One region of the Paenibacillus sp. QJM3NY_38 genome, then DNA from elsewhere that is predicted to be linked to it. Evidence: riboswitches for the same ligand, from Rfam matches in the RefSeq annotation. Region 1 holds a riboswitch; each other region holds the start of a gene.
The links. Region 1 has a riboswitch for cyclic di-AMP ahead of AC0VZ8_RS17990 (universal stress protein). Riboswitches for the same ligand answer to the same signal wherever they lie in the genome.
Positions count from the first base shown of each region.

Region 2: it holds a riboswitch for cyclic di-AMP, as region 1 does, so the genes downstream of both, AC0VZ8_RS30125 (C40 family peptidase) here and AC0VZ8_RS17990 (universal stress protein) in region 1, are expected to answer to the same signal.
Region 3: it holds a riboswitch for cyclic di-AMP, as region 1 does, so the genes downstream of both, AC0VZ8_RS20160 (C40 family peptidase) here and AC0VZ8_RS17990 (universal stress protein) in region 1, are expected to answer to the same signal.
Region 4: it holds a riboswitch for cyclic di-AMP, as region 1 does, so the genes downstream of both, AC0VZ8_RS00495 (C40 family peptidase) here and AC0VZ8_RS17990 (universal stress protein) in region 1, are expected to answer to the same signal.

Region 1 covers NZ_CM149665.1:3,913,231-3,918,631, forward strand. The annotation lists gene AC0VZ8_RS17985 (TetR/AcrR family transcriptional regulator) at 1-610, opposite strand, end outside; cyclic di-AMP (ydaO/yuaA leader) riboswitch at 786-934, shown strand; gene AC0VZ8_RS17990 (universal stress protein) at 1,044-1,727, shown strand; gene AC0VZ8_RS17995 (TrkH family potassium uptake protein) at 1,806-3,155, shown strand; gene AC0VZ8_RS18000 (glycosyltransferase) at 3,237-4,496, opposite strand; gene AC0VZ8_RS18005 (TetR/AcrR family transcriptional regulator) at 4,493-5,131, opposite strand; gene AC0VZ8_RS18010 (formylglycine-generating enzyme family protein) at 5,317-5,401, opposite strand, start outside.
Region 2 covers NZ_CM149665.1:6,484,511-6,489,911, forward strand. The annotation lists gene AC0VZ8_RS30110 (heavy metal translocating P-type ATPase) at 1-1,465, opposite strand, end outside; gene AC0VZ8_RS30115 (ArsR/SmtB family transcription factor) at 1,612-1,986, opposite strand; gene AC0VZ8_RS30120 (flavin-containing monooxygenase) at 2,114-3,151, opposite strand; gene AC0VZ8_RS30125 (C40 family peptidase) at 3,286-3,762, opposite strand; cyclic di-AMP (ydaO/yuaA leader) riboswitch at 3,766-3,899, opposite strand; gene lgt (prolipoprotein diacylglyceryl transferase) at 4,155-5,060, opposite strand.
Region 3 covers NZ_CM149665.1:4,382,211-4,387,611, forward strand. The annotation lists gene AC0VZ8_RS20145 (AraC family transcriptional regulator) at 163-1,020, shown strand; gene AC0VZ8_RS20150 (2Fe-2S iron-sulfur cluster-binding protein) at 1,115-1,504, opposite strand; gene AC0VZ8_RS20155 (stalk domain-containing protein) at 1,733-3,007, shown strand; gene AC0VZ8_RS20160 (C40 family peptidase) at 3,233-3,709, opposite strand; cyclic di-AMP (ydaO/yuaA leader) riboswitch at 3,713-3,843, opposite strand; gene AC0VZ8_RS20165 (hypothetical protein) at 4,102-4,629, shown strand; gene AC0VZ8_RS20170 (ROK family protein) at 5,024-5,401, opposite strand, start outside.
Region 4 covers NZ_CM149665.1:101,133-106,533, forward strand. The annotation lists gene AC0VZ8_RS00480 (c-type cytochrome) at 1-5, opposite strand, end outside; gene AC0VZ8_RS00485 (GNAT family N-acetyltransferase) at 167-667, opposite strand; gene AC0VZ8_RS00490 (C40 family peptidase) at 808-1,281, opposite strand; gene AC0VZ8_RS00495 (C40 family peptidase) at 1,729-2,202, opposite strand; cyclic di-AMP (ydaO/yuaA leader) riboswitch at 2,206-2,345, opposite strand; gene AC0VZ8_RS00500 (hypothetical protein) at 2,694-3,521, opposite strand; gene AC0VZ8_RS00505 (M1 family metallopeptidase) at 3,533-5,401, opposite strand, start outside.

The DNA of each region.
Region 1 (5,401 bases):
GCGTATTAGACACCGCAAGCATACCGGCAGATAATAACTCGACTAGCAATTCGATCGTAGATGTAAATTGCTCCTCTCCAATCTCTTTTTGGTGCAGCGTAAGCAGTGCCAAGGATCTGATCATGCCCACGATGGATTCGGGTGCCGTACCAGGTAAAATGCCAGCCTTCTGCCAAGCCGTAATCACAGGCAAGAGCGCGTCTTGATCCTCCATAAAGTTACGCTCCAGCAAGTCTTTCGGCAATTTCCTGAACAACAGCTCCATCTCCCCGCGATCCATCATCTGCCGAAGCATCGGGCTCTCGTCCATCATCCTAAGTGAATATAAGAGAAACCGTTTAATGCTTTCCTTACTGCAGACCTCTTCAGGAGGGAATAAATCCAGAACGGCATTGCGAATTCGCTGCTCCTCCTCCAGAATCAGTTCATAATATAATTCCTCTTTCGATCCGAAAAACATGTAGAACGAGCCTTGGGCAATGCCGGCGGCCTTCGTCAGATCTTCAACACTCGTTTTGCGAAGGCCCGCCGTTTCGAAATGATGGCGTGCCTCCGTCAGCAGTTTTTGGCGTATCCATTCACGTTCTTCGTCCGAGAATTTTTTGGGCATGTTGCACTTCACATCCTTAATCAGGTTTGTGATTCTGTGAATAATTTTATTTTATATTCATAAAAGTACTCCCCAAAGTCCCGTTTGTCAATATATTTGATATGATGTTGTTTACTTATCGGTAACTGTTTACTTTCAGCATGTTTTAGCATAATATTTATTACGATAAATTTCATACGCATAAATGCTTAATCCTCTATGAGGAACGGGGGAACCAACAAAGCGACTAAGCTTTAGGGGTGAATTCTTTCTGGATAAGAAGGAACGGGGACTCTCAATCCCGAATCCGACAGCTAACCTCGTCAGCGTCTTGGGAGAGAACACTCTTACTACTTTGACTTGTCCATGATCCGTACAACCAAGGCCAGGAAGCAGAACTGTCTCTGCTTCCTGGCCTTTTTTGTTAACGCTGTAGTGCTTAGAAAAGAAAGGAATGATTATTCTGCTTAATAATGAAAAGATACTGGTATGCGTGTATTACGGACCAAACGGAGAACGCCTCATCCGTCGAGGCGGCGAATTAGCCAGACTTCTTCAGTGTCCCCTGTTTGTGTTGAGCGTTATACCCTTGCGTGAAGGTGAGTTAGATCAGGCACAAGAAAGGTATATGGCTGAGTGGCAAGTGAAATGCAACGAGTATGGGGCAACCTTCATTGTCAAAACGAATGAAGATCGCAAGGCTTCAGAAATCATAGCGGAAACCGCCAAGAATCATCAAATCACCCAACTAATCATCGGACAATCCGGTCAAACGCGATGGCAAGAAATTACGCGCGGTTCGTTTGTTAACGAGCTTTTAAACCAGATAGGCGAGACGGACTTACACATTGTAGCGGTTCAAAGGATGGATGATCCAATAGCTGACACCCATGAACGGGGAATTCGAGTCACTGTGTTCAGAGAGGGTTCTCATTACCTGCTTGGCAGTAAGGAGTCCGGGGGCGATCCAATAGCCGAAGGTCTATTTTTCAAAGAGTTAAATACCGATTTTGACACCGGCGTGCTGAAAATAAAAACAGACCACGAGATCCAATATTTGAAAATAAGTCACGGAAAAGTAGTAGACTCGTCTTTTTTCCAAAACAGAAAATTCTTCGATAAACCCGGCGATCAATAAAGAATGGGGGTGGAACTTGTGAGAAGAACATTTATGAATGCAAACGATCGAAATACACAACATTCCGCTCCTGACACAATGGAGTTGTTTATCAACAAGCTTAAAAAAAATATGAGTCCCCCTCAACTCGTCATGCTTGTCTTTTTCACTTTAATATTAATCGGGACCGCATTGCTCGCGCTTCCCTACTCTTCCTCCACCGGGAGGTCAATTGGTCTGCTGGATGCTTTATTTACTGCCACCTCAGCAATCTGCGTAAACGGGCTCGTTGTCTTGGATACCGGTAGTGTTTTTTCGACTTTTGGACAAGTCATTATCATGATCTTGATTCAAATTGGCGGGCTCGGCTTTATGACCTTTGGCGTGATGGTTGCCATTGTTCTGGGGAAAAGGATTGGCTTGAAGCAACGAATGATTATTCAGCAAACCACGCATTCGACCTCGGCACAAGGTTTGGTTAAATTGTCCATGTATATGGTACTCATTGCATTCGCGTTTGAAGCATTAGCAACGATTGTCCTTACACTCCGCTGGCAACAGGACTTCGGGTGGGGACAGGCAGCTTATTACGCCCTTTTCCATTCCGTTTCGGCATTCAGCAATGCCGGATTCGCCCTGTGGTCTGACAGCCTAACCCCCTTTGTCGGCGATCCGATCGTCAATATTACGATTGTCCTGCTATTTATCATTGGAGGCCTCGGCTATATCGTCATTGTGGATGTATTTCAAAAGCGTTCATGGAAGAAGCTTTCGCTTCACTCCAAGGTTGTCCTAGTCGGAACAGGAACGCTGTCCCTGCTCGGTTTTCTATTTATTTACTTTTTGGAGAGCTGGAATCCATCAACCTTTGGCCAATTGAGCGAAAGCGAACAAGTGCTGGCTGCTTTTTTCCAAGGCATAACGCCTCGAAGCTCGGGGTTTAACACGATAGATATCGGCAGCATGCTGGCGGCTTCTCAGTTTTTCATTATTATTCTGATGTTCATCGGTGCTGCCTCCGGAGGAACAGGGGGCGGTATTAAGATCAATACGCTTGTTGTACTCATCCTAGCTACGATCCAAACCTTTCGCGGGGGTGGTCAAATCCATGCCTTCAAGCGCAAAATAGCAGGAGAAACCGTTATGCGCGCCTTGGCCGTTGTCATGAGTTCTTTGGTGGTCGTGCTGGGCGTTTCCCTGTTGCTGACCATCTCTGAAGGAATGCTAGAAGAACATTTCTTGGAAGTGTTGTTTGAAGCGACCTCAGCATTTAGCACCACCGGTTTGTCGATGGGATTGACAAGTGAATTGTCCCCCGTGGGGAAAGTCATTGTAGCGATAACGATGTTTGCCGGCCGTCTGGGTCCCTTAACGCTCGCTTATGCATTGGCTCAAAAAAAACGCACCTCCAAAATTGGTTACGCGGAAGATCATATCTTGATTGGGTAACTCAGGGTTCCCAATCAAGAATTTTCTTGTCCATTAATACTTTAACCTTTGGTACACATATCCCTTGTTAAAGGAATTCTCTCAAAAGTAATCATGCAACCGTCTCTCAATAAATTCTACAGTTCGATCAACACCTCTCTCCTCTAAAATTTGGTCTGATAGTGCCATTGCATTGGCTGACAATGTTGAATGACTGGTTAGCTCCGCTATTCGCTCAGCCAAACTGGCTACAGACATTGATTTTTCAGGAATCGGCTTGGTCGATACACCTAGCTCATTCATACGCTTGGCCCAGAAAGGCTGATCCGCATTGAACGGGGATATGGTCATCGGCTTACCTGCTCTCAAAACGGCCGCTGTCGTCCCTGCTCCACCATGATGAATAACGCCTGCAGCTCGCGGAAACAGCCATGCATGCGGTGCTTCCTGTATACACAGGATGTTCTCGGCCCCATTCCCGGATATTTGCATTCCACTCCAGCCAACCAGAATGATGCCGCGTTGCCCCGTTTGTCGTAAAGCCTGCGTAGTCATCTCGAGCACATGATCCGGATGCTTTAGAGGCATGCTGCTATAACTGATAACGATTGGCGGGGATCCTGACGCGATAAAAGACTCCAACTCCCTTGGTGGGTCCCAATCGGTATCTTCCAGAAACCAAAACCCCTCCATACAGACACGATCCTTCCATTTCGGATCAAATGGCAAAATCGAAGGACTGCAACCGTAAAGCACCGGAATATCGCGTCCGTTTACGTGCAGATCATCGGAGAATAGACTTCGTGGAGGTAAATGCAACGTATCTCTTCTCCATGTATTCATCAATTTTTTGAAGGATAACAGCATGAAACGGTTGAGATGATAGCTTTTTTCATTTAACCATCGATTCCTGAAGGTGACAGGTAAAATGGGATTGGTGAAAGCGCCTGTCGGTGCAATGATCGGAATCGGATGAGCCGCGAATACGGGAATATTCAGCTTTTGGGCAATATCATATCCAGCGAATGCTTTGGGATGGTAGATAAGGCAGTCCGCATCTTGAGAAGCGGTCCACAGGTCATCGAGCATTTGCTGCATCATAGGATATATAAGCTTTTTCATCTGCTTCATAATCTCGAAGGGATTGCTGCCCAGCATGCGTTTCCCTTCCGCAGATTGCGCTAGTTTCATGATATTTGCCCGTATTGGTGCGAAACCGACACCATGCCCTCGAACGAAGCCTTCGAAATCCTGCGATGTGCACATAACCACGTCATGTCCGTTGTTCTGGAGACCTTGGGCTAGGGCAATGAACGGCTGTACATCTCCCCTTGTTCCGATGGTGAGCAACTTTATTTTCACTCTTTTCCCTCCTTACGATAAATGCCGTACCTTAATATGTCCAAATAGGGTTTTGTGTCTAAAGCCGCACTTGCCTCGAGTTCTCCTGTAGATTTCTCGTCGTACCGTTTGGTCATTTGCTTCGTAATTAGAGTTTCAAGGGAAAGTAATACGAATTCGATAGCTTGCTTGGGATCGATTCCTTCCCTAAAACGGCTCTGATCGATCCTGCTTGCCAATAGGTGTATGGAATCCTCGTTCATCTGTTGTTGTTTGAGCAGAAGATCCGCTTTCAGCTCTTCCGGCATAATCAGAAATGTTTTAGCCATAAATCCAAACCTGATGGGGTCACTTTTAAATACATCCATCTTTTTTTGAGATAATTGCTCTATCGCCTGAAACAGATCCTCGGAGAGATCCATAGGTGACGAAGTCAGTGAATGGTAGTAGTGCTTTAAGCATTCATCCACCACCGTTAAATACAACGTTCTTTTGTCCGAAAAATAATGAAACAAAATCCCCTTGGATACGCCAGCTGCTTTGGTAATTTGATTGGTTGAAGCTCCTTCATAGCCCTTGTGATAAAACTCTACTAAAGCTGCCTGCAAAATGGTTTGTTTTTTATCTGGCTCCATTGGTTTGTACGCCACCTCCACCGATTGACCACCTGGTCAATATCATTTGACCAAATTGTATTACACATTGACCACTTGGTCAATAGTGTGGTGACTTGCTTGCATCAAGCCAGGAAATCAGCGGCCATCTTGCGGTAAGACTCACGGATAAACACCAACTTCACAAACTAAATCCGGAATAAAAAAAGAAACATGACAACAAAATGTCATATTTCTCCGCGAACGACACGAAAACCTTGATCGGGGCCAAAGCCATTGGGATCGAACTTCCCTCGGAAGGATATCTCGTTG
Region 2 (5,401 bases), 2.6 Mb from region 1:
TTTCCTGACCGTATGCTGCTCTTATAGATTCTGCAATCGGGTGGGTAGAGTGCATTTCAGCATACGCTGCATATTTGAGCAACTCCTCTTTAGATATTGCCCCGATAGGTTGGATATTGGTGACGGTAAATGCCCCTTTTGTAAGGGTCCCTGTCTTATCAAAAACAACGTATTTTACATCATTAAGAGCTTCGAGATAATTACTTCCTTTAACCAATACCCCTTTTTTCGAAGCAGCTCCAATACCACCAAAAAATCCGAGCGGAATTGAAACAACTAAAGCGCAAGGACATGAAATAACTAAGAATACTAAAGCACGATAAATCCAATCAGAGAATGTGGCTCCACTTATAATAAGAGGAGGTACCACAGCAAGCAATACCGCAATAATGACCACCACTGGCGTATAATAGCGGGCAAACTTTGTTATGAAATTTTCTGTTGGCGCTTTTTTACTGCTGGCATTCTGAACTAGATCCAGAATTTTCGAAACTGTAGATTCACCAAATTCCTTGGCAACCTCCACAGTTAAAACCCCATTTTTGTTTATAAATCCACTTAAGACATCATTGCCTGGTTCAACTTCCCGTGGAACCGATTCACCAGTTAATGCAGAGGTATCCACTGCTGACATCCCTTCAATGACCCTACCATCCAAAGGTACCCTTTCGCCTGGCTTTACGACAATAAAGTCACCGATCTTAACCTCTTCCGGAGATACACGTTTTGTATCGCTACCTATTTTAAGGTTTGCATAGTCAGGTCGAATATCTAAAAGAGCACTGATTGACTTTCTAGAACGATTTACAGCGATCCCTTGGAACATCTCCCCTACCTGATAGAACAACATCACGGCGACACCTTCAGGGTATTCCTGAATGGCGAAAGCACCAAGTGTTGCTATTGTCATAAGGAAGTTTTCATCAAAAACCTGTCCGCGAACAATATTTTTGGCTGCCCGAAGGACTATATCTCCACCTATAACAATGTAAGCTACTACAAACAGTGCAAATTCTAAATAACCGGAGAAAGAAGACAATAAGCCAACCGCTGCAATAGCGGTACCAAACAATAAACGAATTAACATCCTTTTCGTATTCTCATTTCCATGGTCATGAGAATGTCCGTGATCATCTTCATGACCGTGAGTGTCCTCTGAATGTGATGCCCCTGCTGCAGATTTGTTCTTTTCAATCACTCGGATATGAGGCTCTAGTGTTTTCACTTTCTCCTTGGCTTTTGATACAATGTTTTCAACCTGTCCGGTCGCAGTTTCCATCGTTAGTGTCTTCGTTACAAAATTAACGGAACAGGAAGTTACACCTTCAATTTTCTTAACACCATTTTCGATTTTCATTGCACAGTTAGCACAATCTAGTCCCTCTAATATCAATTCTTTTTTAACCCTTTGTTGTTGAGCTTCCATCGTATGTTCTCCTTTCCACCAATCTTTCCGTAAACACATGAACAATTATTCATATGTTATTTAAACTCATTATATTCAAATGAAAACTTAGTTGTCAATTATTTCGTACAATCTCCTCTAAATTAGGTGAAGACTTTTAAACACATCAAAAAAAGCACCAGCAGCTGACTGCGGGTGCTTTCATGTTAATCTCCATGCATTGTATGTTGTAGGGTTTGTGTAAAAATTTGCTCGATGTGCGTATCATCCAATGAATAAAACACCGTCTTGCCCACTTTACGACGTTTTACGATCCTCATATTACGAAGGTATCGCAGTTGATGCGAGATCGCTGACTGTCCCATCTCGAGTAATACAGAAAGATCATGGACACATAATTCTTTCTGCAATAAAGCATTGATCAATTTAACCCGAGTAGGGTCACTGAATGCTTTAAACCAGTCTGCCACTTGAACAGCTGCATGCTCATCAATCATTCCGGCCCTAACTTGTTTTAAATCAGCCTCAGACCCAAAACATGATGTGTCACAATCTTCAATCAAGGGATCCTTCTGCTCCATTCTGTAATCACCATCCTATTTACCATTACCACTTATTTTATAGCAAAGGCACAAAAAACGAAAGGATTACGATTAACAAACCGAATTTTGTCAGAAGAAAGTGTCCCGAACTACTTCTACCCCATTTTTATTCTCTCAGCAGGTGCTCAACAATTCGCTGAGCATCATACTTCACCCATCCAAGCAGTGCTGATCCTCTAGATGTTTGCCACGGTAAGCCAACAAAGTAGAGCCCTTTTACAACAGATACACCTTCTATATGATCGATATACCCATCTTTAAATGCCGCTTCTATATCTATCCAGTGATCATCACGTTTAAAACCTGTAGCCCAGATAATGTTTTCGATATGTATGGGAGATTCTTCGTTCTGAAAATACACCTTTTGATCTACTATCTTTTCGGTCCTTACATGAAGTCTTATCCTTCCTTGTTGAATGAGCAGCTTTAACTCTTTTCCATAGATCTGTTCTGGCATTGCATGCAACCATTTACCTAACTTACTTTTGCGGTTTGCTGTTAAAAAGCCCACCTTGTCGAAATACCAAAAAATACTCTTCCCGAAAATATGTAACGGTTTATACTGGATCTCACCGCTTGCAGACAGATGCACTTCAAAATCATCTGCCAACTCACTGGCAATTTGGGCCCCAGAGTTTCCTGCTCCTACAACAAGAACAACCCCTTCCTTGAGTTGGTTCTTATTTCGATATTCAGAAGAATGTAATTGTATAACTGCATCACCAAGCTTGTCATGAAAAGAAGGTACTAGTGGCTTCTGAAAAGGACCGGTGGCTACTATAACTTTTTTTGATCTAAATGTACCCTCCGATGTGGAGACTTCAAAGATTCCATTGTTCATGGTTAATGATGTAACTTGTGTATTACTTTGAATAGGAAGCTCTAAACGATTCGCATAATCTTTCAAATAATCGGCAACCTCATTTTTATGTGGTAAACCCTGAGGATCACCTTGAAAGGGAACACCTGGTAGACTATTATACATTCTTGGCGTAAACAGATGAAGAGAATCATAGCGATCTCTCCAAGAGTCACCAACCTCCTTGTGACCATCAAGGATGAGAAAATCCACAGATTTTTGTTTGAGATAGTAAGCAGCCGCAAGCCCGGCCTGACCTCCACCGATGACAATAACATCTAACATATAAAGATTTTACCTCCTATAGTCGTTTTATTTAAAGTATCATATGAACATTCATTCATCAATTGCATTGTTAAATTTCACTGATCATAAAAAAACAAGTCCTCATTCTCATGGACTTGTTCATTAAAAACCATTTAGTTGTAACTTCCGACCATCATCGTGTAACTCTTTTGACTAATGGTTCTTCTTGCTGTTACATAACGTTGTTTGTAATAGGATTCTGATAGGCTACTTATCCTTACACCCTTACTACTGGACGAATGTGCAAATTGACCATTACCGATATAAATTCCAGCATGAGATATTCCCTTGCCACTTGTATTAAAAAAAACTAAGTCCCCCGGTCTCAGATTAGCTTTAGACACGGGAGTGCCAACTTTGGCCTGGGCTTTTGATGTTCGTGGTAAATCTAGATTGAATTTATCAAAAATGTACAGAATAAAGCCGGAACAATCAAAACCACTTGAAGTTGTACCTCCCCATTTATATGGAGTTCCAACGACTTTACTTACTTCAGTAGTCAACTTAGGTTGATTATCTGCATACGCACCGGTTGCTCCCGAAGACAATATAATGGCAGACCCTAACAATGACAGTAAAATTTTCTTCAAGATGTTTTCTCCCTTCAATGCCTACGGAGTTAGCTGAGGGTTCGGTAGAAGGATCCCTATACTCCCTGTACTACAAGAATAATTCACCCAAAAATGGTTCCCCCGTTTTCAAAAACGAAACTCGGCATAATTTATTAATATTTTGTAACCCTACATAATGTAGTCTATTTTTTTCCTATTGTCAATCTTATCTTAATAATTCATTAAATCCATTAATAAATGTTCATATTTGTTCAAATCCCCGTATCTATCGGACTTATTCATCACATGTATTCGAAAAGAATTCGTTTTGAACGCAGAAACAAATAAAACAATATTGTAATACTTTTGCAAAGGCTCGAAATTTAAAATAGCAGTTGAACCAAGTTCGACTGGCTCTTGTATTAAATTTATCAAGATCTATTACTGGCGATTGGGTCTGCATATCGTTCCTGATGTTTTCTAAACCTTCGGTGTGCCATGAGGCAAATAGCAATTAGGATAATCAAGACACTTAACAACTGCGAGACACGAACTGTACCATAACTCATTTCGCCTTCCTGGAACATAAGCCCCATCGGTGACCAAAGTAATTTCATCAAATCTGCAAGCCAGTTAGAGGCAAACCAGGCTAAACTGTCGGTACGCAGTCCTTCGATAAAAAACCGTCCGATGGAATACCAAGTGAAATAAGTCAAAAATAATTCTCCTGAACGTAGAAAAGGCTGGCGTCTCAACCATAAGAGCAACAACAAACCAACCAAATTCCAAATGGACTCATACAGAAAGGTCGGATGATAATAGACACCCTCGATATTCATTTGATCGACAATAAAGTTAGGCAAGTGTAGTGTTGTCCTAAGAAAATCCTCAGATACTGGCCCTCCATGAGCTTCTTGATTTATATAATTTCCCCAACGCCCGATCAATTGTCCTATAATCAAACCAGGAGCACATAGATCTGCAATACGCCAAAAATTATAGCCACGTATACGAAAGAAAAAAATCATAGCAACGATCGCTCCGATTAAAGCTCCGTAAATGGCGATTCCACCGTTCCATATTTTGAAAACGTCCCAAAAGTTATCGCGGTAATCTTCCCACTTGAATATGACATAGTAAGCTCTAGCCCCGACGATAGCCGACGGCACGCCAACTAGCACCATATCCAAAAAGAACCCTGGATGGATCTGATACCGCTTGCCTTCTTGAATAACAACGATTAGACCAATGAGAGCTGCTACGCTTAAGATAATTCCGTACCAGTATAATTGGATTGGCCCTAATCGAAATGCAATTGGACTAATCGCATCGAACAAACCCTTTCACCTCAATCCCATATCGTTAGTAACCGATAATATTGAGTAGTTCATAATTAATGATGAAATTTCGATTAAACATCCTATATTTAAATAAGGAAGGCGATACATGTTGAACAATGATTCTTTTCTTTCACTTCTCAAGCCTAGGATTATCATCTTAAGCTCACTGTTACTGTTTACTATGATTAGTATCGTTTTTCTGACGGATATCTATTTTATTCATTTCAACAAAACCGTTCATTTGATAGCACATTATATCAGTCCGTTTATCATTCACTTACTGTTATCCCTTTTTGTAAAGAACAAGGTGTCCTGGTTACTTGGTGCAACGCTGACAA
Region 3 (5,401 bases), 470 kb from region 1:
GATTCGGTGCAAGAGATAACCCACTATTTTGTTATATCGGATCCTAATTTCAGCAAGACAGTGAACCATCCCGAATAGCAGATGTAAACGATTTCCGCATGAAACAGCGTTTTGCATTATAATTAGGTAGAGGATGTTGCTTTCCAGGAGGGAGACAAGACCGTGCCAAAGATTGAAATCTCGCATAGCAAAAGCGATCATTTCCGCTTCATCAAAAATCCGGAGCTGCTCTTTGCCGGGCAGGTCGTGGACGAGGACTTCTTTTATGGACCGCCACAAATTCATGATTTCTGCGAGATCATCTATGTTGTAGAAGGATGCGGAGAATTCACGATTGCAGGAAAAATATACGAACTCCACAAGGGCGATGTCGCGATATATAACCCCGGCATTCCTCATGAGGAAAGATCCATCACGGACGGACCTTTCAAGGTGATCTACTGCGGCGTGGATTCGCTTCACATTGAAGGGGTTCCCCAGGGAATGCTGCTCCCGGCCTATGTGGAGCCAGTCATATCCTGTGAGAAATACGCCTATAAAGTGGAGAGCTATCTTTCCGAGATCCTCCGTGAATGCGATTCGCAGGTGCTGGGGTATGAAACGCTGAGCACCAACCTGCTGATGTCATTGATTACCGTAATCTATCGCATTGTGGACGTTAAACACCAATTCCAGTCCTTGAAGGGCAAGAACGAAATCGCGCTGCGGACCAAACACTTTATCGACACCAACTATACCCAGAGCATCAGTCTCAAGGACATTGCCGATACGATGTATGTCAGTCAGCATTATTTATCCCATCTATTCAAAAAAGAAGTCGGCGATTCCCCCTTCAATTACTTGATATCCCGCCGGATTGAAGAGGCCAAGCGCCTGCTGGCGGATTCCGAAATGCCGGTACATGAGGTTGCTTCCCAAGTCGGTTACGGCAATGATAAGTACTTCTCGATGTTATTCAAAAAAATTACCGGTCAAACGCCGAGCTCGTTCCGGGAACAGAGCAAACTGGGTATGGAGTAAGGGATTGCAATTTTATCTTTCCAGCAAATCAGGCAGCCGTTGTGGTACGGCTGCCTGCTTTTTAAATATGAACGGCAATCTGCCTTCGATGTCGTCAAAAGTATGGGGCATGCTTGATTTTGATGGGACCGACAGCTTCGATCTTGCTCTGGCATCCCAGTCGGTAGCCTTCTTCGATTTCTTCTGGATCCAGGCGCCGCTCTTCGGCCAGACTGGGCTCGGACAAATATTCGATTCCCTCCACCACCATGCAGCGGCAGCGCGCACAAGTTCCTCTTTTGCAAAAAGAGTTCCAGTCCACCTCATTCCGCTCGGCCAGATCAAGCACCGTCATGCCAAGAACAGGCGCCACGCTGCGGCGAACCTCACGGCCTGCAAGTTCAATGATCGGATCCGGTACGGCTTCCATCATCTCTTCCGCTGCAGGGATCGAGGCTTTGTCTCCGCTATCCCCGCCCTTTTTCTTCTTCCAGAATTTAAACACCCGTATTATCCCCCTATGCATGTCATCATCAGGTTATGTATCAAATCCTTCATTTATTATACTGGAAAGTTTAAAAATTCAACATGCTTACTCTTATCGATTCTATGACATTGACATCATGGAATTGGAACTCTATGAAAATTTTGCTATACTAACGTATGCTAGACCCAATTCCATATTCTATGAAATCATTCTATTATTTTAATGGATCGGAGGAAATACATAAGCATGCTGCACAAACAAATAGGAAAAACAGCTGCTGCTGCCGTTCTTGCCTTATCCCTGCTCGGCATCACCCCCCATGTTAGCCAGGTACATGCAGAGCCTGCCATATCGGTAAAGCTGGATGACGTTACGCTAACCTTCGATACGGCTCCGCGGGTTGACAAAGGGGTCACCTACGTTCCATTCCGGACGGTTGGAGAAGCACTGGGCATTCAAATCACGTGGAATAGCAAGACGCAAACCGTGAAGGCCATTGGCGAGGTGAAGGGTCAAACGACGGAAGTGCTGCTTCAAGTCGGGAGCTCGAGCGCAACCGTCAACGGTAAAAAAGTGAAGCTGGCCGCTCCCCCTGTCCAGCGGGAAGGCCGCGTTCTGATTCCGCTGAGCTCATTCAGCAGCCAATTCGGCGTTAATGTGGGCTGGAATCAGGCGACTCGCACGGTCTCCCTCGTGTCGCCGCAGCGCGAAATGCATTTGAGAGCCTTTTACGCTTTGCAATCTTTCCAAGAGCGGGATCTCGTAGCCTCCATGAATTCAGTCGCCTTCGGCTGGAGCCGCATTGATCGGGAAGGTCAGTTTACACTTCAAGGCGACGAGTATCGTCTGCCTGCGGCGGCCGGCGACGTTACGCCGCAATCGATTGTGGCAAACGCAGCAGATCGGGAGATTAAACCATATCTTATGGTTTACGCCTTGGACGGAAATGGTGAATTAACCAAAGTTCTGAGCGACAGCAGCCTGCGCCAAAAGTCCATTGAAGGCATCACAGCCGCGGTAGCGGAGAACGGATTTGGCGGAGTTGTGCTTGATTTTGAAGGGCTCGGTTTTAAACTGGATGCGGTGAAACAGCAGAAGCTGCTCAATGATTATGTCAAGCAATTGAAGACAGCATTGCCCCATGACATTGCCCTATCCTTAGCGGTGCCGCCACTGAACAGCGCTTATAAAGGCTATGATTACAAAACACTGGCCTCCATCGCCGATGACCTGATTGTTATGGCTTATCAGTACAATCCGGTCGGAACCAAATCTCAGGTTCCCGAACCGAACAGTATGGTGGACCAAGCGATTCAGTCGGCACTCCAAGCAGGCGTCCCGAAGCAGAAGCTCCTCCTCGGCATCAGCCTATTTAGCGAAACCGCCACTTCCGTGGACGATAAACTCGGCTTGGCCAAACGTTATGACCTGAAAGGTGCTGCTTTTTGGCGCCTAGGCTTGTTCCGCCTCTATAACAATGGAATGGAAGCTGCCGTGAATGCCTCTGTTGTTAAGGAGTAACCGAACACCCCCTTGTGGGATGATAGCTTTTAGTAAGAAAAGCGTCTATCGACGTACCTTCACAGATGACAGACCGCAGTTAGTAGAAGTTTTTCTTGCGATATCAGAAAGTCACAAGCTTCGAAGTTTATACTTTCCAATATCTAAAAAAGAAAGCCTGACAAGGTCATCCCTTTGTCAGGCTTTCTGGTTATGTATCGTACCCTAAATGGCTGCGTTATCCAATTAGCTTGCGCTTCCTACCAGCTTTGCATAGTTTTCTTGACTCAAAACACGACGTGCCGTGACATAACGCGGCTCGTAATAGGAATCGCTAAGCTTGCTGATTCTGACTCCCTTGCTGCTGGAAGCATGTGCAAATTGTCCGTCACCAATGTATACGCCTGCATGGGAAATTCCGCTACCGCTTGTATTGAAGAATACCAAATCTCCAACCCGCAGATCTTCACGATCCACATGTTCGCCCGCTTTAGCCTGGCTTTGGGAAGTGCGCGGAAGATCAATATCGAAATTTCTAAACATGTACAGTATAAATCCGGAGCAATCAAACCCGCTGGTAGTTGTTCCGCCCCATTTGTATGGAGTTCCTACCAATTGCTTCACTTGATACTGAAAATTCGGTTGTTGATCAGCAAATGCTGAAACGGCACCAGAAGAAAAAATAATTGCAGACCCTAGCAAGGTGATGACAAACTTCTTCAAAATATGTTCTCTCCTTCGATGCCTACGGAGTTAGCTAAGGGTTCGGTTGAAGGTTCCCTATACTCTCTATACAAGAGTAATTCACCCAAGACGGTTCCCCCGTTTTCACAAACGAAATTCGGCAAAATTCATTAACGTTTTGTAACCTTCTCTTAATATAGTATACAAGCAAGGATGCTGTCAATCATATCCTAAAAATCTATCGTTTTATGTTCGGAGCTGTCGTAATGATGAAGAATTTCGGTCGGATTTTAGTTCACCCTCTCACTCAGTCATGACAATTATGTAACTCTGTTTTTCTTTTCGCGCTGCTTTTTTAATTAATCTAGCAACTTTTTACAAATCTTTACGTTTACATAATAGAATGAAATTAAAGAGGTGATCCATCACTTATGAGTCAAATAACGATGGCAGAAGCACTAGCTGTCCGGGCAGCAATTAACCGTCTCATCAATCAGTTGATGTCGGAACGCTTGAACAATAGCAGCACGATCATTGAAAAAGGGGAGACGGCGGAATACCCTACGCGCAGCGTGGATGCCATTACGGAAGAAATCGAAGCGGCCTCGGCGGATTATAGGAAGCTGGATTTGCTGATGGCAATCTCCAATACCACGCAGACTATTCCCTGGAACGGCTCCGACATTACGATCATGGAAGCGATCGAGCTGGCCAAACAAATACGCAGCGATATTGGACAGCTTGCCCAACTCGGCTCCCGCAAGAAGCTGGAGCGCCAGAGCAGCCGTGGCAGCGGAGACGGTGCCATAACGCTGTTCAACGTCGCCTTATATGATCCGGAGGCTTATCAGGCGCAAGCCCGCAAGAAGGAACGCGAGGTAACCAAGCTCTCTTCGCTGATTGAGCATGCCAATCATACATCTCTGATTACGTTTGACGCATCCAAGTACATGGAATAGCGACAGCCGCCGGCTCCAAGCCTGCAGGTCACCCCACGTGCGGGTTTGGAGCCGGCGGTTTCCGCCGGCGGGCGGGAAAGTGCGAGCAACCGTTTATTGTTTGTCGGATACAAACAAACCTAACCAGAAACCAAAAAAATCGACTCAAGTGCAAACGGATGACGGTTTACGGTTCACTCCTATCACTTGTTACTTGTTACGGACTTATGACGCAAATAAATGATCGCTCCGTTTCCCGCTCTCTCTATAAATAATTGGAAAGCCGCCCTCAGAAGGGCGGCTTTTGTTGATTTCTCTTTAGCTAGGTAACTTGATACTACGTCGTCATTCCGAGCGCTCTTTCTGGTATCTATTTATCATTGATCCTATTCGTATCATTCTCTTCAGGCCTATGCTACTGGAACAAAGCCGCAGCTCCAACCAGACCAACATCGTCCCGAAGTCCTGCAGGAACGATCTCGTACGTCCCTAAATAGGACGGCATGACCAGCTTATCCGTCATTTCCCGCAGCTGCGGGAACAACAGCTCACCAGCTCTGCTCACACCCCCGCCAATGACGATGCGATCGGGGTTAAAGCTGTGAATGACGTTAACCAGTCCAAGCGCCATGTAATAGATGGCACGATCAATGACCTCCACTGCAACGGGGTCTTGAAGACGTTTGGCCTCGAATACATGCTTGGCGTTCACTCCCGCATCAGCTGCAGCCAGTTCTGATATGACACTTGGCTGGGTAAGCATTCGCTGGGATGCTGCGAGTCCGATGGCTGT
Region 4 (5,401 bases), 3.5 Mb from region 1:
TGCATCGTCATATCGTCCCTTCTATGTATACTGCACTTTTGCACTTGTCTCCATTATAAACCAACATCCATAGACAGCATAGCCAGTTGTGACAAAAAAAGCAACTATACGGCGCAGCTTCATAAAAAGTACACAAAATTGTGCTTTTTCATATAGACAAAGATTACTATTCCTCATTTGTCGGGGGCTCATACACCATACAGTGGAAAAGGGCGTTGCCCGTTGGCGTAAGCCGCTCATACGTATCGGTGATGTGAAAGCCTGCCCTTTGATAAGCGCGGATTGCTCGCTCATTCCAGGTCATTACCTCAAGGTCAATTTCGTCGGCAGGCCGCCTCCGTCTGGCTTCCCGGACAATCGTCTGCATAAATCGTTTACCCATTCCACGCCCGCACCAATCAGGACGCATGCCAAGTCCGATTCGTGTAACCTCATGCATCGGAAACAGCTGGGCAAATCCCCAGAGGGCCTCCCGCTCATCCAGAACCGAGATGTACTGTCTCTGGCGAATGTCCGGATCGCCAAACTCCACCTCAAGCCCTTTCATCTGCTCCCAGGGAAGAAAGCCATAGATATTATAGGGAGGAGGGTAGGCCCAAGCGCATATTTCTTCGGCGTGCTCTTCACGCATGACTACGGTGTGAAATGTAATCGGTGTGGCATCCATTTGCGAAGTCCTCCTATCGTCTGCATAAAATAATAATCATATTACGAACATCCAAGTCGCATCAAAAAAGCCCGCAAAAGAGAGGTAAGGGCTCCTTTAACGGGCAAGCATTATGTATAGGGAAGATTAGCCTCTACAGCTTAGGATGATTCACCGACCGACTCTTCATACTTATCATCGCTCATGATACGCTTTGCACCGACGTATCGCTGGTCGTAGTAATCCTCTGCCAGGCGGTTGATAACCACGCCGCGGTTGGAGGAAGCATGGGCGAATTTGCCATCGCCGACATAAATGCCGACGTGGGAGATGCCCTGGCCCGATGTGTTAAAGAACACCAAATCGCCAGCGCGCAGCTCCTTACGGGACACGCTTGTCCCCATGTCGAATTGAGAGCCGGATTGATGCGGGAGCTTTAGACCGAGTTTAGCGTAAACGTACATGGTGAAGCCGGAACAGTCAAATCCGCTCGTGGTTGTACCACCGTAGCTGTATCTTGTACCTAGAACCTTATCGATTTCCTGATCCAGCGCACCATCAGCAAACACGCTGCCAACGCCCAAAGTGAACAACAGCGTGATACTTAGGGCTGCTGTCGATAATGTTTTCTTCAGCATGGAAAGCTCCTTTTCGTTGCCGGGAGGCATAGCAATCTATATATTAAAGCACTTACATTAATGACAAAGTTGTTACTGCGTCCATTCTATCAGACAGCAAGCGAGATTGGCAATTATTTCTTGATGGATTTTGCTATTTTTCAATAGCATTAACTGTCGAAGCACCAAGGAAAATCAATATTTTTCCAAAATGGGTGTTTAATGACGAGAGAGAAGGGTAAATAAAGGATAGATGATGTGAAGACACGGCGAAGTGAAGTGGAACTGAAGTGAACTTGTATAATAAATTTCATTTTTTTTCGAAAAAGCGGGAACTTTTTTGCTGTGCTGAACGTTATAAAGGTATACGCACAATCAACAAAAGAAAAAAGCCGCTGGATGAGATCGGCACAATCTCATAAACCCAGGGCTTTCTTGTAAGAGTAAATCAATTAAGTTCCAACATTAATTGTAGTTCACAGCTACAGATTTGTACGTATTCTGACTCATAATTCTCTTAGCGCCTACATATCGGTTGGCGTAATAGCTCTGGCTCAGCGGACTGATAATGACACCGCGCGAAGATGAAGAATGAGCGAATTTGCCGCTCCCGACATAAATACCCACATGAGATACACCTCTACCGGATGTGTTGAAGAACACGAGATCGCCAGCTTTCAGTTTGCTCTTGGATACGGCCGTACCTACTTTGTATTGAGCTGCAGACGTACGGGGCAGGCTAAGACCAAGCTTCTTGTAAACATAGCTGGTGAATCCGGAGCAGTCAAATCCATTCGTTGTAGTTCCACCTGTTTTGTAAGAAACACCAATGGCTGGTTTGATTGCAGTATTTAATTTGGAATCGGCGAAAGCGCTTCCGGTCCCTAATGTGAGTGCGAGTGCGAGGCCTAGAGAAACAGCCGTTAACTTCTTTTTCAAAACAAAAGCTCCTTCCATTGCCTGCGAGGTTAGCTTAAGGGTTCGGTTGAAGGTCCCCTATGATCCCTCTCTTGCGAGATCAATTCACCCAAAACGGATCCCCCGCTTCCCATATCGTTATGGGAATTCGGCTCCTTAAAATGTTGATGAACCCATTCATTGACGTTTGACGTTCCAACATAGTTAGCGAATTACAACGTTCCTAACATAAAAGTTACAGTAAAGATGACAAAGTTGTTACTAACATATTCGTTATTTTAGCAGAGTATTAACAATTTGGCAAACGAGGAAACATTATTTTTAAACAAAAAAACCTGTCCCCATCTTAAGGGAACAGGTTTTTTTGTAATATGGCGTTCAGAAATTTGTAATATTAAGGATAAATGAACTCTTATTCTCTGTAAAATCTAGCGCGGGATAGAAACGTGTCGCTTCTGATTACAGCTTATTCGCGAGCGTGTTTCATTATTTTAGGTGCCAAATTGTAACCATTAAGGATGCTGTGAGGAGGAATCTCTCCACAAATGATATTGAGCGGACATTGCCCAAATTTGGAAAAGTCCATTCAGGAAATAAGAGGCCTGCTGAATAATTAAGCCGATCAACCCGGCCCAGAAGAGCGAGGCCGAGCTCAGGAGCAGCAGAATGACACAGGCGGATCCGCCGATGGTGATGGATAACAGCATTGCTGTGCCCAAGCGGCGGAAGAGCGCATGGATAGAGCTGATCATGCTGGATTCGCCGGTACGGCCAAATTGCATATAGAGCAATAACAGGCGGATCAGATAGGCGTACAAGAACCAGCCAGCTGCATAGGGCAGTGCATGAAGCAGCAGCACAGGCTCCTGAATTCCATTCAGCAGAATCGGGAGGATTTTGGGCAGAATCCAGTAACCGGGCGCGAAGGTGAGAATAAGCTCAACCAGATAGAATAGCGTTACGGGTTTCCACAGTTTCCGCATGCCAGTGAAGAAGAATAAACCGCGCTCGCCCTTGGCTTCCTGGTGAAGGTTGTAGAAGATGCCGGCCCGAATGAGCGGGGTGAGGATCATCCGGATCAGGAGCAAACCGGCCAGAAGCCATCCGTAGGTGTGTACTGTGCTGCTCAAGGACAGGCTCATCTCGCCCTCGTAGAAGAATAAAAGACGGCTGAGCTCGTTAGGGGCGGAATCCGGATATCGCATCAGAAGGGGGACTACCGCCGATTTTACGAGTCGGTACAGGCAATATCCCCACAGCAAACGGTATAAGAAGAGCAGAATCGAGACGTATAGCTGGTCTTTAACACTGATCCACCCTTGGCCTGCGTAACTTTTCATGTGCTCCCCCCTCACCATGATAGGCTGCCGAACAGCGTCTCCACAAGCTTGGTAATACTGAGATTCCAGCGTGTAACCACCTTCGGATCCATTCCTGCCTTCATATAGTTATTAATGTGTTTATTCTCTAGGACGATGGAGTACTTCGGATCAACCATGGCCCAGGCGAGCGGAGAGCTGTACTCCAGGGTGTAAGCAACTTTGCCGTTTTTGCCGCTCCAGGTTCGTTCCACCGTTTTGCCGTCCTCAAAGGCGAACACGATCGGCACATCGGTGATATCCCCGTCCTTGCTCGTAATCTGGACCGTGGACTCATACCGAGGATTTTCAGCCTTGCCTTTATTTTTGGTTTTGATCACGTCGATGGCGACATCCGCCATCTGGCTTCCATATACATATTGGTCAAAATACGACTGCCAGGACGTTTTGCTTACTTGCTCGACGACTTTCTGAAAGTCAGATGTGGTTGGATGCTTGAAGCGGTATTTCTGGGCATAGGTATGCATAATCTTACCCATCATCTGTGGACCGACCTGCCGTTCGATGCCTTGCAGCACCAGCTTGCCTCTCGTATAAACATTCAGTGCGTAGTTTTCGTGAGAGCTGTATTTCCAGGATTCCATCTTCAGCGGTGCAGGGGAAGTAATGGATGCTCCCTGAGCCGCCGTATTGGAGGTAATCTCGTATTCTTTTTCCATTACTCGTTCTTCTGCATAGGTTGCAAAGGCCTCGTCCAGCCACGCTTCCTCAAATTCGTTACTTGCGATCATTCCGTAAAAATATTGATGGGCGATCTCATGAATAACGGTCCGCTCCAGTTCATATCCCGGCGAATCGTTCTTGGCACCGAAGGCGGTGACCAGCGTCGGGTATTCCATGCCGCCTGCACCGTTGCCCGATTCCGGCGGAACGACGATGGACAACGTGGAATACGGATAGGTTCCGTACCATTTTCCAAACGAAGCGAGTGCCGACTTGGCGGCATCAAAGTAACGCTCCTTTAAGTCTTTATGGGCTGGATCGAGATACACCTTGATGCGGACGCCAGGTACGCCTGGTGCGGAGAATGCTTCTTCTGCCGTGACAAAGTTCGGCGATGCCGACCAGGCAAAATCATGTACGTCATCCGCGTAAAACTGATAAATTTTTTCCCCGTTTGATTTTTGGGCAGGCTTGGTAGGGAAACCGGTCGCGGCGACAATGTAATTTTCGGGCACTCGGATGCGAACGCTGTAAATGCCGAAGTTGGAATAGAATTCGGAGTTGCCGTGGTATTGATGAAGATTCCAGCCTTCCTCTGCTCTTCCGCGAAGACCGGCCGGTTCATAGACCGAAATTTTCGGAAACCATTGGCCAGCCATAATAAAATTTTCGGTGGTTCCCATGCGGGCAAATATTTTGGGAAGCTCGACCTCGAACTCCAAGTGAATGGTAACACTCTCTCCGCTCTTGATGGGTTTAGGCAACCTTAGCTTGGCAAGGCTGTGATCCTTGATGTTGCCGTCATCGGGTTGAACAAATTGAAGGCGATGGGTCAGGGCCAGTCCTTCGGTTGTTTTCACGCTGGTAATGGTCATGGAGCCGTATCCGTCATCTGGCATGGGATCGGAACGAAGCCTGCCGCCTGATTCCTTCATAAAAGTCGTGTCATTGGAAGCAAATGCATTGGGATACAGATGAAAGTACAGCTCGTTTACGCTTTTTTTGCCTGGATGAGTCCAAGTGAGTGTCTGTTTGCCCTTAAGCTTGTTCTCCTCAGGCTCGTACCGAACATCCATATGATATTCCACCAGCCGGTCGCTTAAGGCCGGAGCGGGAATATTAGGCTGCACCTTAGGCGGTGAGAGCGGGGCCTTCTCCACGGCGGAGGCGGAGGGCTT